One region of the Caldalkalibacillus salinus genome, then DNA from elsewhere that is predicted to be linked to it. Evidence: riboswitches for the same ligand, from Rfam matches in the RefSeq annotation. Region 1 holds a riboswitch; each other region holds the start of a gene.
What was found. Region 1 has a riboswitch for cobalamin ahead of JKM87_RS14755 (High-affinity nickel-transporter). Riboswitches for the same ligand answer to the same signal wherever they lie in the genome.
Positions count from the first base shown of each region.

Region 1 (6,098 bases):
ACCTGATACTTATGGCCTATTTGTAGGTGCGACGTTACATGAATTGGCCCATGTGATTGCCGCCGCAGCACCCGCAGGTGAAGTGAGTAGTGAAACGGCTATTCTCGTCAAGCTAGGTAGAGTCGCTCTGCTCATTCCTGTCGCTTTATTCCTTGCGTATTGGTTTGAACGAAAGGAAGGTGCTCAACACCCGCATCACCGTCAGGATAACCAGACATTAATGCATCGTTTTAAAAACCTGCCGATCCCTTGGTTCGTCATCGGATTTTTATTGCTCAGTATGATTAATACGCTAGGTGTTGTACCTATAGGGCTTACACACTTTCTCATTGCATTAAGTGTGCTATTCTTATCGATGGCTATGGCCGGACTTGGACTAAGTATTCATGTTAGAGAATTTAAGCAAATAGGACTACGCACCGTTAGCTACGGTGTGCTGGGTTACGCAAGCCTAGTGATACTAGGGGTGCTTCTCGTAAACATCCTTTCACATTGATGTTCTAGTAAAAGTCACGCTAGCTAGTGCTAATTAAGGCTAGCTTGTGAACCCGCGTAAAAGGAGTGTATTAAAGAAAATCTTAATCTATAGAGGGAGGTTCAATGATGAGCTTTAGTTATGTTACGCATTTATACTGTCCCAAATGTGATGCACATTACGATGTTAATCAAGCGCATCATTTGTGTCAGTGTGGCTCGCCCTTGCTCGTCGACTATGATCTTGATGCCCTATCAGACAATTTTAAAACAACGATGTTAAAAGAGCGTAAGCCCACACTTTGGAGATACCATGAGTTACTCCCCGTTAAGCGTGAAAAACATGTCGTATCCCTAGGAGAAGGGATGACACCGCTTCTCTCCATGCCTCGTATTGGCGAGAATATGGGCATTCCTCATTTATATATGAAGGATGAAGGGATGGTCCCTTCTGGTTCATTCAAAGCGCGTGGCGCTGCTGTCGGTGTGTCAAAAGCAAAGGAGTTAGGGGTTGAGGCGATCGCCATGCCAACCAATGGGAATGCTGGTGCGGCATGGGCCTTATACGCTGCGAGAGCGGGTATAAAATCATACATTGTCATGCCCGTGAGCGCTCCCACCATCACAAGACTTGAAGTGGCACTGTCAGGGGCTCATTTAAACCTTGTGGACGGATTAATCAGTGATGCCGGTCGTATTGTGGCGCAGGCCGTACAAGACGTCGGCTTCTATGATGCCTCCACCTTAAAGGAGCCTTACCGTATTGAAGGGAAGAAGACAATGGGTCTAGAAATAGCAGAGCAGTTGGACTGGCAGATGCCGGATGTCATCCTTTATCCTACTGGAGGTGGCGTAGGTCTCATCGGCATCTATAAAGCGCTGAAGGAATTGATGGCTATGGGGTGGATAGAAGGGCCGTTGCCTCGACTTGTGGCTGTACAATCAACGGGGTGTGCGCCGATTGTTCAGGCGTGGGAGGATAAGAAAGAAGAGTCGACCTTCTGGACAGACGCTTCGACCATTGCCTTCGGCATTAACGTTCCTAAAGCGATAGGGGATTTCCTTGTATTAGAGGCGATCTATGAGACTGACGGGTGTGCCATGGCCGTAGACGATACAGCCATTGTGCAGGAACAACAGTGTATAGCTTCACTTGAAGGTGCTTTTATTTGTCCTGAAGGGGCCGCGACGTTTGTAGCCGCTCGACAGTTAAGGGAGCATGGATGGATAAAAGATCATGATACTGTGATCGCCCTCAACACAGGTCAAGGGATTAAGTATCCGGACACGATGCAAGTAGAAGCCCCTGTGTTAAAGCCGGGAGATCGACTAAAGTTAAAAAATTAAGACAAAAAACCTATTGAAATAAATGCTAAGATGAGGTTTAATGTAGACAAGGTTACACATAAAATAACAAAATATGCCATTTAAAAGTGCTTAAGTTTTCATTGCAAGCTTAAGATAATAGGGAAACCGGTGTGAATCCGGTGCAGCCCCCGCTACTGTATACGTGATGAAATTGTCAACCACTGGCGATTTGCTGGGAAGGGACAAGAGTAAGATGAACGTGAGCCAGGAAACCTGCTTTTAAATGTAACGACCATTCTTCGGAGGGGAGAATTAAGGTGAAGACAACGCGTACTCATGTCATCTCGTTACTGACAATAGATGAGTGCCCGTGCTTAACGATTGTCAACGTATGTCTCAAACCTTAACCTTCGTGTTAAGGTTTTTTTAATAGCATGAATGCTAGATTGGTGAGCTAGTTGTACAACTGAATACAAACAGGATTAGGTGCGGTTCTTATGCAGCCAACGTTCATTCGGCGTTGCTAAGGATCGCTTAAAAGGGAAGAACGGTGAAAGTCCGTCACGGTGCCCGCCACTGTAATGGGGAGTGAGTGGTTGATGTCACTGAGATAATTCTAGTAAAAGGAGCTAGATTGTTTTGGGAAGACGCCACATCAACGATGAACCTAAGTCAGGAGACCTGCCTACTATCCTGTTCGCTTCACAGCCTACGGGTTATAGGTGTGTGTAGAAATCGAGTGGACAAGTTTACGGTCTCGTACGTTATTTCTGCACCTCTATCTTCGTAGAGGTGCATTTTTTAGTTGTATCTATACCATTATTATTCATTCATGCAAAAAGGAGGTAAAAAAATGGAGTTAATGTCATTTGCGCTGTTTGCCATTATGGTAGGCATGCGCCATGGAGTTGATGGCGACCATATCGCCGCCATTGCTGACATGGTTGGAAGTGAAGAAGAAAAAAGTAGACAAGTCACGCTAGGTGTCATGTATGCCTGCGGACACGGGATGATGGTTTTGTTCGTAGGACTGTTAACCATTTTCTTCGGAACCCGACTTTCAAGTCCTGTTCAACAATGGATGGAAGGGCTCGTAAGTTTAACATTGATTATCTTAGGAGGTGTCATCATTTACAGTGTCTATCGGACTAAGAAAGATGATCAGCTCAAAAGTCGCATCACCCTCATCCAAGAGTGGTTGACTGCAAAGTTGCCAAGTGCTTCATTCTCACCTGTGAAAATGGGGGCTGTAGGGGCCATGATTGTAGGTATTATTCACGGTATAGGCGTTGAGAGCCCAAGTCAGATTGCTATCATATCGTCAGCATTTGGTTTAGATACTTACTCAGCGGCAACCATTCACCTTTTGTTATTCGTCGTTGGGCTCCTGTTTTCTACGATTTTAGTGACGCTTCTATTATCTTGGGGTTTTATTAAAGCGAGATTTAAACGACATCTGTACATGGTATTGGGACTCATAACGGGAGTGTACAGTATCGGATTAGGACTGTTTATGATCACAGAAATCATGGGTGGAGGTGTGTAGAATGAAAGGAAAATTATGGGTAATTGGATTCGGTCCTGGGAGTTTTGACCATATTACGAAGCGGGCACAGGAAGCCATTGAAGATAGCGATTGTGTCATTGGATACAAAACGTATATCCAATTGATCGAAGGTTTACTAAGTGGACAAGAAATCATAAGTACAGGCATGTCCGAAGAAGTGAGCAGGGCTCAAGCGGCTGTGAAACTAGCGGAACAGGGACGCAAGGTTGCCGTCATTTCCAGTGGTGATGCTGGGGTATATGGGATGGCAGGGTTAGTATATGAGGTCCTCGTTGAAAAAGGTTGGAAGGAGGACACGGGTGTCGCTGTAGAGGTGGTGCCTGGCATATCCGCCATCAACTCTTGTGCTTCACGACTCGGGGCACCCGTTATGCATGACGCTTGTACCATCAGTCTTAGTGATCATTTAACGCCATGGGAGCTCATTGCCAAAAGAATTGAGGCGGCGGCAGCAGCAGACTTCGTGGTGTCATTGTATAACCCTAAAAGTGGTCGACGTACAAAACAGATAGTCGAAGCTCAAAAGATACTACTGCGTTACCGTTCACCGGAAACGCCTGTGGGTCTAGTTAAAAGTGCGTACCGGGATCGTGAACATGTCGTCATCACGACATTGAAGGACATGCTTGAGCACGAAATAGGCATGCTAACCACGGTGATTATCGGGAACGCATCCACTTTTCTATACGATAACAAAATGATTACACCGAGGGGTTATCAACGCAAGTATACGCTGGATAAAGAGGAACAACGCCTAAAGCCGGCAGAACGTCTAAAACCTGAGAACGAGCCGTGGGCTTTACATGCAGGGGATCATCATGAGACGTCCTCGTCGTCTGCAACACCGGCGTCAAGACCTTTAGATTGGGCGAGTCAAGCCCTCCAAGCCGTCACTCAAGACGGTTATGAGAGCCAATCGCATGTCGCTTATGCTCAGTCACAAGGGCAGGAGCAAGCCCCCATTTTTGAATTAGCAGTGAGCCCAGGGGTTGCTAATAAGAATTTGACATCGCAACAACTGCTCACCATTGCTCAGGTCGTGGGAGAGCAAGGGCAGATGTCCTATACACCAGACCATCATCTGCTTCTTCAAATACCGACACATAATCCAGACGATATAACAGAAGCACTAGAGCGAGAAGGATTGATCTTGACTCCTGTTGGAGACGTTTTTCAATTGAAGGCGTGTGACTTCTGTGAAGGGGAGAAAAAGGATGCTATTCCATACGCAGAAGAAATCCAAGAGAAACTCGGGGGCATCGATCTCCCCAAAGAACTTAAATTAGGTTTTAACGGTTGCGGGATGGCTTGTTACGGTGCTGTTAATGACGATATTGGTATCGTCTATCGGAAAGGTGCCTTTGACCTATTCTTAGGTGGAAAAACAGTTGGGCGTACAGCACACCCGGGACAAATCGTGGCTGAAGGCGTATCCCCTGAAGATATCGTCAACATTGTAGAGCAAATTATTTTAGAGTATAAAGAACGCGGACATCCCAACGAGAGATTCCATAAGTTCTTTAAGCGTGTCCAAAGCATACAAGGCTTTCCTTATCGAGATGTGACACCGAAGCTCGATATCGAACCAGCTGCCTGTGGAGAGGATTAAAAGGAGGAATGGAGATGAAAGGAATCTTATTTGTCGGTCACGGTAGTCGTGATCCTGAAGGAAATGATGAAGTCCGTCACATGATCGAAAAAATTGCACCAACGTATGCATCTGACCATATTGTTGAGACTTGTTTTTTAGAATTTGAAAGTCCGAACGTTAATCAAGGCATTGACAAGTGTGTGGCCAGAGGTGCTACACATGTCGTCCTCATTCCTATCATGCTTTTACCCGCAGGACATTCGAAAATACACATCCCAGCTGCGATTGATGAAGCGAAACAAAAACACGCTAATGTCAGCTTCACCTATGGGCGTCCGATAGGGGCTCATGAGCAAGCGCTTGAGATCTGCCAGCACAGACTGGAGGAGCAGGGTGAGAATGTATTTGCACCAGAAGAAGGTACCGCTGTCATTGTCTTAGGACGAGGTGGAAGTGACCCGGACGCTAACGGTGAACTTTATAAAATAACGAGGCTTCTATGGGAAAAACTTGATTATGCTCTTGTCGAACCAGCCTTTATGGGGGTGACGACACCTTTATTAGAAGAGAGTGTCTCGCGCTGCATAAAGCTGGGTGCACAGAAAATTGTCATACTGCCCTACTTCCTGTTTACCGGCATCTTGATCAAACGCTTAGAACGCATGGTACAAGACTTTGAGCTGCAATACCCCAAACACCAGTTTATGTTAACACATTATTTTGGTTTCCACGAAAACCTTGCAAATATCATCAGAGAGCGTACAGAAGAAGCGTTGAAAGACGATGTACAAATGAACTGTGATACTTGCCAGTACAGACTTGAAGCGATGGCACATATCGATCATCACCACCATCATGACCATGATCATCATCACGATCACGATCACCATCACCATCACAAGCCTGGGCTTGCAGCACAACACCACCAAGACTAATCGTGTGTGGAAGGAGAAAACGTCATATGATTCTGTGTTTGACCGGGACAAGTGATGCGAGAGCGCTCGCGATACGAATGAAACAAGAAGGATTTCAAGTTTTAACCACAGTGGTGACTGAGAATGCGGCCATCGCCTTACAGGAGGTAGGCCTAGAGGTGCAAATTGGACGGCTAACCGCGCAGGATATGATGGCCCTCATTCGTGACCGACACATTCGGCT
Region 1 covers NZ_JAERVL010000027.1:25,196-31,293, reverse strand. The annotation lists gene JKM87_RS14765 (YeiH family protein) at 1-496, shown strand, start outside; gene JKM87_RS14760 (threonine synthase) at 604-1,821, shown strand; cobalamin riboswitch at 1,889-2,077, shown strand; cobalamin riboswitch at 2,255-2,485, shown strand; gene JKM87_RS14755 (High-affinity nickel-transporter) at 2,636-3,328, shown strand; gene cobJ (precorrin-3B C(17)-methyltransferase) at 3,330-4,958, shown strand; gene JKM87_RS14745 (sirohydrochlorin chelatase) at 4,973-5,875, shown strand; gene cobK (precorrin-6A reductase) at 5,902-6,098, shown strand, end outside.

Region 2 (6,098 bases), on a different contig from region 1:
CTTGGCCTTAATATCTGGTGTAATATAGATGTTAAAGCTTTGTGCTTGATCGATATGTCTTTGGCGTACCCCAGCGGCCTTAATGCTCCATTGCTGGTCAATATGATGCGCTTCTTTGTAATACCATTGGTTCTGCTCTGTCAAATCTGGTGCGGTTTGGGGAATGAACGCGCCTCTCTTCTCCTCCATAAAAAACTTTCGATAAATAGGATCGATACCCGCCGTTGTTCCAGTGATAAGCGAGATTGAGCTCGTAGGTGCCGTCGCCATCAGCCAGGCATTTCGGACACCATGTTGCTGTACCTTTTCTTTGAGATCCTGCCAGCGTTGAGAGTGGTACTGTCGACGCTCAAAGTACGTGCCGTCCTGCCATTCAGATCCTTCAAACAGCGGGTAGCTTCCTTTCTCTTTGGCTAGTGACATAGAGGCGTCTATGGTTTGATAAGCCACTTCTTCCAACCATTCGTCTATCAAGGCCATATGCGCTTCGGACTCCCATGTCACTTCATGGTTCACGAGAAAATGATGATAGCCCATGATACCTAAACCGATCGCTCGGTAACGTTGGTTCGTTTTCTCTGCCTGCTTAAGAGGATAGAAGTTCAAGTCAATTACGTTATCTAGCATCCTCACTTGAATGGGGATCACACGTGCCAGGTCTTCCTTCGTTTTCATTTTTCCTAAGTTAATCGAGGACAGATTACAAACGACAAAATCTCCAGGCTTCGTTTTAGTCACGATGACACCGTCCTCTAATTCTTCAGAAATCAACTCAGTCGGACTCATATTCTGCATAATTTCTGTACATAAATTACTGCTATAGATCATCCCTTGGTGTTTATTGGGATTAGCCTTGTTGACTGTATCTCTGTAAAAGACGAATGGCGTTCCTGTTTCAAATGCGCTAGACATGATTTTTTTCATAATGTCAATGGCAGGAACCTTTTTCTTCTTCAAATCTGGGTTTTTAACACATGCGGCATAACGCTCAGAGAAGGCTTTATCCTCTTCATCGTCATAAAAATCCTCTAAAGAGAAGCCCATGACCTCACGTATCTCATGAGGATCGAATAAATACCAATCCTCTCGTTGTTCCACCGCTTCCATGAAACAATCTGGAATGCAAACCCCTGGAAAAATATCATGGGCCTTTAAACGGTCATCTCCGTTATTGGTCTTAATATTGAGAAAGTCTAGTATATCAGCATGCCAAACGTCTAGATAGATAGCCGCTGCCCCTTTTCTCACACCGAGCTGATCGACCGCCAATGCGGTGTTATTGTAGTTTTTAATCCAAGGGATGACACCCCCACTCTTATTATCATGGCCTCTAATAGATGAACCCCTCGCTCGGATTTTGCCCACATAGATGCCTTGTCCGCCTCCATGTTTGCTCACCTGGGCAAAGGATTGGTCCGTTTGATAAATGCTCCACAAATTATCGTCTACTGTGTCAATAAAGCAACTGGATAACTGGTGGAACGGTTTAGCTGCGTTATTCAAAGTCGGTGTAGCTACCATCACTTCATGTTGGGATAATACCTCATAAAATTGTTGGGCATAGTAGACTTTATCGTTTTCCTTCATAGCTAAGTGCATGGCAACCGTCATGAACCGTTCCTGTGGCAGTTCCTCTACCTTATCCTGCTTGTTTTTTGTCAGATAACGATCAGCTAGTAATTTTAGCCCTACGTAGTTGAATAAATCATCTCTCTCAGGTTTGATACTCCTTTCGAGTTCGGCTATTTCCTCCCTCGTGTAATAGTCCATGAGGTAACGCCCGTATCTGCCTTCGCCCACTAAATGTTCGACTAAAGATACGAGTGAACCATAGCCCGATATCTTATCGGCCTCTTTCTCTAACTCGTAACCACGTTGGTGACTTGCCTCAAGATACAATTGATACCTTAGCATTCTGGCAGCCACGTATTGCCAGAATGGTTCCTCGACAGATGTTTTTTCAAGCGTGCTTTGAGTGATCGCTGCCATCGCCTCCGTTGTGGACAGGTTACCCGCACACTCTTTCTGGATATCTGTGCAAATTCGCTCTATGTGTTCTTGGGTGAGTGACTGACAACTAAAGGCAATAAATGTTTGTAAGGCTTCAGGTATCAAGCTCTCTTTGGCGTATGTAAGGGTCACTGACATCTCCTCCTTTTATATCACTTGGGCACTTGTATAGGGCCAAGTTTTGTTATATAAGTCCTCTTTATGCGCCCAATCGTTTCAAAAACTGTGGGAAATAAAAAAACTCATCCCCGTCCTGGGATGAGAGTATGTTCACAAAACGACACAATAGAATACCCAACATACGAAGAGAGCTGACTCGTTCTACTGACTAGAGCGTCGCAGGGTTGTCACCGTTACTTTGTATGAAATAGGTGTGTCGTTTTCAACTCTCCATCCCCGAAGAACAGAAAACTTTCGTGTTAAGGCAGGTCTCCTGACTTGTGCGTCATCCTTTTTGGGGCCTTCCCGTATATAGGGCGATATACCTCATACATACAGTGGTCATACCCAATCGTCAGCACTCACAGTTGCGGGGGCAGCTTTGGTTTTACACCAAATTCCCTTTTAAGTCCGAGCATGGACACCTTGACACCGAACTATATATAGTGTTTTTTAACTAAATAAAAACTAAATATTGTATTATAGAGCGTATATTTATCTTATCAGTCTCAAACTTTTAAATCAATAGTATTTTAAGCGAACCATTTGCACATCCTCTTTTTTTATGTCTATAATAAGTCTCACAAACCAAAGAAAATTTTTAATGGATGCCTATGCTTAAGTGAGATATATTAAATCACAGAGGATAGAGAAACACTAGAGATACAATACCAGTTTCATATGGAAAAGGAGCGTCAAATAGTGGAGAGTAAAACATGCAAAGAGTCAAGATGTGTGAAGACAAGTCATGTATTTCCAAACGATACGAATAATCATGACACGTTATTCGGAGGGAAATTAATGTCCTACATAGACGATATTGCGTCTATATCGGCGATGAGACACTGCCGGCAGCAGGTGGTCACCGCATCCATGGATTCTGTAGACTTCCTTCATCCGATCAAACCGACCGACTCCGTCTGTCTCGAATCTTTCGTGACCTATACAGGAAAAAGTTCCATGGAGGTTTTTGTGAAGGTCATAGCAGAAAATCTCATCACAGCGGAACGTCAAATTGCTGCGACGTCATTTTTGACCTTTGTTGCCCTTGATGAAAATAAAAAGACCATTCCGGTTCCCAAGGTGGTCCCTGAGACGGAAGAAGAAAAGAAGTTACATGAAACGGCTCCCCAACGAGCAGAGATACGTAAACAACGTCGAGAAGAGAGTCGTCTACTTGCAGACTTCCTGACTATCAGAAAGCCTTGGGAGTGATCTGAGTAGGTCATTTGAGAGTGTCAGTCAATATGGGCACAAAATGCACACAAAAGCTTGGGCCTATGATGGCTCCAAGCTTTTTAAGTGGTCCGGTACCGTTTGTTCATGCCCTAAAAAGAAGCTAATAGCCTCTTCCATCTCTTGTAGATTAATATAGGTATTAAAGCATGGGCCGTCCGGTCTCTTATTTGCAATGGTCAGCACTGGCATTTGTCCATCCACATCCTGCATCCCCGAAAATAAATCACGTTCACAAGCCACACCGATAACCGCTCTCGGTTGTTCAGTCACCAACAGTTCCCTTGCTTTATTTCCTCCACTCGCCGTATGAAACTTAACACCATAGCGTTCTGTGAGGTCCTTTAATTCTTTGCGCATGATTTGTGACAAGCATCTAGGTACAAGAATTAATAAATCATCTGGGTGGACCTTGGGATATAAAGAACGGTTGACTGCATTGGATATCTTTAGTAAAGAATTTTTCAAGCGATCCTTAGAAAAACCCAACCGTTTCCCGATCATAAAAGTGACTGGAACCAATGGATTATTGGCCACTTCTTTACGTTTGAGAAAAAAGGCGAACGGTTTTTCGGTCTGTACCGTGAGCATGATGCACATATAACCGCCAATGACAGTTACGCTGAGAAGGACAAAAGCCCATTTCACAGTACTGTACATGTAAGGATGGATCCCCTCAAGACGAGGTTGAATCATGTAGAGAAAAACAAACACAGAGATGAAAATAGCTAGGACTGTAAGTGCACTTAAGCTTAGAAATAGCCATGGGCTGGTGTCTAGGTCTCCGTTATTTTCTTCTAAATTACCGTCCCAGCCTTCATAATCTCCACCCAACTTACGGGGACGGTCCAACTGAGGGCGCTCAGCTTTGTTGTGATCTCCCAATCTACTTCCTCCTTTAAAGGTCGTCTATATTTACGCTTAGGTTGTGTAGGTATAACGCGCCCTATTCAGGTGGATATCAGTACTGGTTCTGATAATTGAAATGGAACCTACCATAGCCCTGATGATGGAGCATGACGAATGAGAGATTGCAGCAACGGAGGAGGACATCCGCAAAGGGGAGTTACCCCCCGTTCAAGAATGACACATTGACCGAACAGTTGATGAGTAAAGAAAAAAGAAGCGACCTACTAACCCTAGGCCGCTTCTTTTAGCGTTGATACACTGGTGTAACAAAAGCCGTCACACACAGATTTAAGCTTCTAACTCTTTCCTCATTCTTTTCACATTGTCTTTCTGTCCACTAATGAGTAATCGATCCCCAACTTTCAAAGGTGTGTCACCGTCTGGAACCAGGTACGTTTCATCCCGTATAATATATAAAATTAAAGCATCTCCCACAAAAGGCAAGCGGCGTATAGGTAAGTCGTTGTAGTTCATGTTGGTCACCACAATCTCTCTGACCCAGTTATGATGCTGTGACGTTAGCCGGCCAACTTTTGGTTGTAAGACCAATGTTTTTAACAACGTCCGCGAAGCAAACAGAGTAGAGAAGACTGTGTAACCTTCCTTGGTCAAGGCTGCATGATGCTTAGGCTCCTCTACATGAATAATAATGTTCTTAATCCCTTTCTCGCGTGCATAGTGAGCCAATTGAATATTCAATTCATCATAGCTCGTGCCTAGAATAAGAAAGTCTGTGTCAAACGCATCATACTCTTCCAGCTTCTGTTCCGTAATACTATCAAGCTCAATTAACGGGAAGTCAACTTGCTCTGCCGTTACGGTTAATGCCACTTTACTTTGTGCCCGACCAAACAGTTTGACATCATAGCCATCCTGTTCGAAATCAATGGACACCGGTAGCGTCAGTTTATTAGCTCCAATAATTGTGACACGGGTTGGTTTTTCTTCCGTTTTAGGCACCCAGCGATTAAAGACAACTGGGGATAGTAAACAGGTCATCACAGCGACAAGGACAAGTGCACCGTTCATATTCTCACTAATGAGACCCATTTCTAAGGCGATGGCAGCAGCGGCAACCACTAAGCTAAGAGTGGATGTGAGTAGCACCCCTGCCCCTATGGTTTCATGGAATGAAAACCACTTACGCAAGTAAAGGATCGGTATCATTTTAGACACGTACAGCATAACAAATAGAACGGGTATCAGCACAAACATACTAGCGTCTGCAAATAGTGACCACAGATCAATCTCGACCCCAACCATGACGAAGAAGATGGGTATAAAAAAACCGTATCCAAAGGAGTCAAGCTGTCGCATGAAGCCCTTACTAGGTGCCAAGAGTGAGACGATGACACCTGCCAAGAAGGCCCCGAGTATGCTTTTGACCCCCATCGATTCTGATACGACGACAAAGACGAGTATCAGTGCAAAAACACCTCTTGTTCCTAGTTGCACAGTGCCACTAGAAAGGTGTTCAAAAATTTTAAACTTGAAGTAATATAAAATAAATCTATAGCTAACAAACACGAGTATAAACAGTAAAATGATGAAGAATAGCTTCATCGTGTTCTGATCCACGTACATGATATAGCCTGCAAGTAGTACCATCGTGGCAACGTCAGAAATAATGGCAATGAGCAATATCGTTTGCCCGTAAGCCGTTTCTGTCAGTTTACGTTCCTTCAGTACAGGTAGGACAACACCTAACGAAATAGTTGAAATGATCAGTGTCATCAAAAATGGATTATCAATTAATCCAAAGGCTTGCAGTCCCAAGGATAACA
Region 2 covers NZ_JAERVL010000004.1:164,188-170,285, reverse strand. The annotation lists gene JKM87_RS04515 (ribonucleoside-diphosphate reductase subunit alpha) at 1-2,148, opposite strand, end outside; cobalamin riboswitch at 2,417-2,613, opposite strand; gene JKM87_RS04510 (acyl-CoA thioesterase) at 2,851-3,384, shown strand; gene JKM87_RS04505 (DUF116 domain-containing protein) at 3,448-4,290, opposite strand; gene JKM87_RS04500 (cation:proton antiporter family protein) at 4,603-6,098, opposite strand, start outside.
Region 2: another riboswitch for cobalamin. It lies ahead of JKM87_RS04515 (ribonucleoside-diphosphate reductase subunit alpha); the one in region 1 lies ahead of JKM87_RS14755 (High-affinity nickel-transporter).

Region 3 (6,098 bases), on a different contig from region 1:
ACCGTCCGTTAAGTGTGTGTCGCAACATATAAACGTGTTAATTGTGCCTACCTGTGACTGTGGGGCGTGGGCTCGTTTAGAAGTGATGTCAACAGCGTTACCAACCCCGGCGGTGACAAGGGCTAAATAAGCGATTCCCTCAATCTCTTGTTCTAGAACGACGACATCTTGAAGTTGAACGGCGGTCATCATACCAACGGTGTCTTCCACAGGCCATTGTCTTGCCCTTATCCACTGCTGGATATCCGCTACAGGATCAGTACAATCATAGTCCATAGGCACGTGAAAGTTGCATAAATGACGAATCCATTGTAAGCCACTACCCGTCACACCATTAGAGATCGTGCGAACGGGGGCTTTAAAGTGGACATGGACGCACTCGTCACTTTGGCTAACATGATAAAAGTGGCGGAAGTGTGTCTCTCTTCCATTTGATTTTCTAGGAGGCGTGAGCATGAATTGCGGGTGTGGCCATTGTGGATGTGAGAAAGACGACACCTTAACGTCGTATGTCTCTTCTAGGCTTTTCTCCCTTTTTAACTTATGAACAGGTCCGACCTCTTTTAGTTGACCTGCTTTTAATAACCCTACTCGGTCAGAGTAAAGCGCAGCAGTATTGAGATCATGTAGGATAGCGAATACGGTTAACCCTTTTTGGCGTTGCCACTCTTTCAAGAGTTGCAGAACGTGAAAGGTATGATGAATATCTAGGTGGTTGGTCGGCTCATCTAGTAAGACGATCTCGGGCTCTTGCACAAGGGCCTTGGCAAGCAAAACCCGTTGTTTCTCCCCCCCACTCAAAAGTGAGAACCTCTTTTTCTTATATTGAGACGTTTGAGTCAGATTCAATACTTCTTCTATGACCTGGTTGTCTTTTTTTGTCAAGCTAGGAAACCATCCGCTGAGATAAGGGTAACGCCCAAGCGAAACAATTTCTTCTACCGTATAGTCAAAAGCGTGCGTTTGCTCTTGGGTAAGGACGGAGATAAGGCGTGCTTTTTCCTTTTTACTGTAGGACTCTAAAGGTTTACGAGCTAACGTCACACTGCCTTCCGTTACGGATAGTGCACCCGTAAGTAGCTTGAACAACGTCGTTTTCCCGCTCCCATTAGGTCCTAAGAGCGTAAAGAATTCACCCTTCATAATATCTAATGTCACATTTTTTAAGATGGGGGTGTGGTCATAGCCACCCGTTAAACGGTCTATTTTTAATATGGCGTCACTCATGATTTGTCCTCACCACTTTCTCCCGATAGAGTAATAGCGCAAAAACGGGAGCCCCTATCAGAGCTGTAATTACGCCGATGGGTAACTCTTGTGGGGCGATAACCGTCCTAGATATAAGATCCGCTAGCGTTAAGAAAGAGGCGCCTACCAACAAGGATAAGGGTAAAACATGCTTATGATTGGGTCCTACGACGAGACGTACCAGGTGAGGAATGACGAGTCCGACAAAGCCAATCATACCCGAAACGGCCACACAAGCACCTGTCAATAGAGCAGCCCCCAATAGAATCCAGCGCTTCTTCTCCTGGACAGCAACCCCGATATTTTGAGCTGCTTCCTCACCCATAGATAATGCGTTAAGCTCACGTGTGTGCATGAGCAACAGAACGGTCCCCACGATAAAAAAAGGAAACACCAGTTGGACATAGGGCCATTTTCTCATCCCTAAATTCCCCATTAACCAGAATAAAATCTGCCGTAATTCCTCTCCACTAAGAGCGATCACTAAGGCGATAATCGCACTGATAAAAGAACTCATAATAATACCGGCCAAAATAAGGGTCTCTACACTTAGAGTCGGACTCACGAACCGCGTCAATCCGTAAACGAGCATTAAAGCAAGTAGCCCACCTACAATGGCCACAACGGGCAAGGTGAATGTGCCCAGTCCAAATAATGTGAACTGGAAAAAGAGCACACTCACAGCTCCTAGTGCAGCCCCAGAAGATACACCTATCGTGTAGGGGTCTGCAAGTGGGTTACGTAACAACCCTTGGAACGCTGCGCCGGCTAAAGCTAACGCTGCGCCAACGATCGTTGCTAGCAACACACGAGGCAAGCGTATATCCCAGATGATAGCTTCTACATTTGCCGGTACAGGCGTTGCACTCGACACCCCTAGTAACTTGCTATCTAACACTTGTAGAATCATCGGGATGGGGATATAGACACTACTCACAGATAAACCAAGAAGGGCTGTACCTAGTACAAACCCTCCACAAAATAAATACAACCCTATAAGCTTATTCGCCGAATACTTCTGGATAAATGATTGTTGCAAGTGTTTCCACCCCGTCAACCAAACGCGGTCCTGGTCTCGTTACCGTGTCGTTGTCTACATCATAAACACGTTCATTTTCTATCGCAGGAATGTGAGCCCAACCTTCTCGGCCAAGCACTTCTTCCTTGGGTTGTTCAACATAGTAACCATAAGTTGTGACAATTACATCGGGATTTAACTCTACAATTTCTTCTTCTGTTAGATTTGGCCAGCCTTCTAAATGTCCAGCTGCGTTTTCAGCGTTGATATACTCTAGCATTTCGTGAATAAATGTACCGCTACCGCTTGTAAATATATCTGGCGCAGGTGAAATCTCCACCCACACTCGTGCTTCTTCATCAATGCTATCAGCTTTTTCAGTGATAGACGTCAACTTCTCTTTCATGTTATCGACGACTTCTTCCGCACGTTCAACCGTTCCAGTCGCCTGCGCAATAAGTTCGATACTCTCATACGCTTCTTCAAAAGAGCTAGCGTCTGCCACAACGAGTACATTGATCCCAGCTTCTCTGAATGTGTCTAAGACATCCGGAGATTGATTATGTAAATGTTCTGAAGCCAGCAAAAGGTCTGGTGCCATCATCAATACTGTCTCTTCATCGACATCCATGTCTCCAACTTTGTCAACGTCTAGGGCTTCCTCAGGATAATTGCACCATTCTGAGACCCCAATCATTTTGTCGCCTAAGCCTAGAGCGTACGCAATCTCTGTATTACTAGGCAATGTGGATACAATCGTCTGTGGCTCTTCTTCCAATGTCAGCTCGTTACCGACACCATCCGTCATTGTAAGTGGATAACCAACGTCTTGAGACCCACCTGTCTCTGTTTGTTCTTCCTCTTGTCCTTCTTCCTGGGATGTGCCTTCTAAATCACTGGCTACATCTTCTGCACCACAACCTGTCATCATAAGGGCGAATGATAATAATAATGCTAGGAACAAACCTTTTGCTTGCCCATGTTTACCTAATACTCTTGCCATTGTCTTCACTCCTTCAGTAGTCTATCATTCTAGTTCACTAAGACATCGCTTGATGTTGACGCACACAAAAAAACACCTTTCCATTCAGGAGGAAAAGGCGTGAGCTCATAAAGGGATTGAAAGACCTTATCTGTACTTATAGACCATCATAAAGTGAGGTCTATGCTATTAAGAGATAAAAAAGGTCCACCGTTCTCTTTAAGCTTCCTTTTCCCCGAAGGAACTTAAATCTCCCCCATATAGGCAGGTCTCCTGACTTACGCTTCCATGCGCCATCCTCCCCTTCCCGTGCAACGCACAGTGGGTCATGAGGAACGCTCAGCGAATACAGTGGCGGGACCGTGCTGGATTCTCACCAGTCTTCCCTTTTCACCTTATAGTGTTGATACAGGTTCAGCAGTATTCTGCCCAAAAATGTTAAACGCTATAAGGAACCTATAGGGTCTATCTTATGTTTATGAATAAACGCGACATACTCGTTCGCTGCGTCTTTTTGTGTACTCTCATTATACTCGAAACGAATAAGGAATGTAAATCTATTATAACGTTGATATATCCTTCTACTTCCTTAATTGTATCGCTACCTTAAAAGGTTATGAATCATGAACCGTGACAGAGATATGATAACCCGCGTATTTTTTCATATTAATGACGCCATTTTCTAAGATCAGATATTGTCCTTTAATGCCGATTAAGCGATCTTCAATACAAGGCGTTTTATCTAAATTGTATGATTTGATCTTATCGATCTGCTCTAATTGGGGATAAACAATCGCGATCACTTCTTCTTCCCGCAGTAGGAAAGGGTGGAATACCTCAGGTACTTTCTTCAAAATATCTTGACGTACCTGTTCAAGACTCACGTCCGGCAACTCGCCTTTCAACATCTTTCTCCAGTTCGTTTTATCAGCTATGTATTCACTTAAAGCCACTTCCAATTCACCAGCCATCTTCCTCGTGGGTAGCTCGGCAACAGGAACAGCGTAACTAGCCCCCTGGTCCCCCCAGCGTTTTAATTCATTCCCCTTTCGAGTAAGGCCAACTTTAACATCACTACTGACTGCCAAGTAAACGTAATGGGGAACCATGCAATGCTGTTCACCCCATGCTGCATCCCTACACGTTCCTTGTTCAAAGTGACATTCGTGAGGTTTGACAATACAGAGGTCGTTCTCAGGTCTATTTTTAAAACACGGGTAACAGGCACCATTATTAAAGCTCTTTTTTATTTTTCTCCCGCAATAGACACATTCGATGTGCCCCGCAAATTGAATACTGACCGTTTGATTTAAGGCATCATTCATGAATAATGACGCATCTTTAAACGCCAGCGTGTAGTTTAATGGCTCTTCATATTCGTGCTTCAAGCCTTTAAGCATCCCTGTTGCGATCATTGCTTTTACACTCCTTCCCATAGGTATCAATGATGAGACTGTCTGTTGACTTGACCTATCTTGAATATCCTTGAAAATCTTGAACATCCTTAATATCTTGTACATCCTTAATATCTTGTACATCCTCTATATCATGTTCTCTAAAGATGAGACCTGACGTTATCAAAATGAGTAACATGCCACAAATGGCATAATAAATGCTCCCCTCGGCAACGGTATCGATTAATATTCCCCCTACTAAAGGACCTGTCATACTCCCTACAGCAAAGAAAACACCTGCCATCACATTGCCCGTTGGTAATAGACTTTTGGGTAAAAGATCTGCCATATACGTAATACCGAGTGAGAATATGGAGCCGATGCATGCACCAGCGAAGGTGAAAGCCACTAACAATGCAACCTTATTAGATTCGACGATGCTCGCGATCCCAAAAAAGAGTAAACCTAGTAACATCACGATTAATAGTATATTCTTTCTACCATATCGGTCACTGAGCACACCTAGGGGCAATTGCGTGACTAAACTTCCGATTACAAAAGCCGGAAGTAGTATAGAGACCCACTCAACCGTTATACCAGATCGAAGGGCATATACGGGATAGTTGCCATGCAAAGACGCCTCTAGAAAGCCGTACCCAAAAGGCGGCAATAAAGGGAACCAGCTCAAACGTAAAACGGTCTTATATTTATCCCAAGTGCCGTATCCTGCACCTGTTTCAATTTCATTATCTGGCCATTCATTACGCAAACGTAGCAAAAATAACCATGCCAGCGCACTTGTAGCAGAAGCGACGATAAAAGGGAGAAACTCACTGATGTCTAAGAGCCTCGTCATCAACGGACCGATACCAAAACCAGCTCCAAAAGCAAGACCGTAGATGGCGATATTTCGCCCCCTCTTCTCCTTTGTACTAGTGGAGGTGATCCACACCTGCGTGGCAAAATGGAGCATGTTATCCCCTATACCGACAATGACTCTTAGGACAAACCAAAACCAAAACGCCTGCCATATAGGGAACAAAAGCATAGACCCTACCACTAAAAACAAACCAATGATGATCACCGGTTTATAACCGTAACGGCGCACAGGTTTCTCTATAAAAGGAGAGGCGATTAATATCCCTATATATAAAGCTGCAGCATTTAAGCCATTATATGCAGCCGGCACACCGATGCTCTCCAGCATAACAGCTAAAACGGGTAGCAGCATCCCTTGAGAAAATCCGGCAATCCCCACCATAATAATAAGTAACCAAAAACGGTATTGGGCATTGTTCCTATCCTTTACCCGGTTCATACGACACTCCCTCTTCGCTCTAATTTGGCAAAAAAAAGCCCCGAAGAAACTAAGTCTTCAGGTATCATGAGACCATTTGCACTACGGAAAACTAATTCTATCTCTTTTAATACTTCCGTCTAGGTGTTTAATCTTGAT
Region 3 covers NZ_JAERVL010000015.1:256,247-262,344, forward strand. The annotation lists gene JKM87_RS10825 (adenosylcobinamide amidohydrolase) at 1-1,227, opposite strand, end outside; gene JKM87_RS10830 (FecCD family ABC transporter permease) at 1,220-2,287, opposite strand; gene JKM87_RS10835 (ABC transporter substrate-binding protein) at 2,250-3,269, opposite strand; cobalamin riboswitch at 3,495-3,685, opposite strand; gene JKM87_RS10840 (DUF2797 domain-containing protein) at 3,863-4,663, opposite strand; gene JKM87_RS10845 (MFS transporter) at 4,719-5,960, opposite strand.
Region 3: another riboswitch for cobalamin. It lies ahead of JKM87_RS10835 (ABC transporter substrate-binding protein); the one in region 1 lies ahead of JKM87_RS14755 (High-affinity nickel-transporter).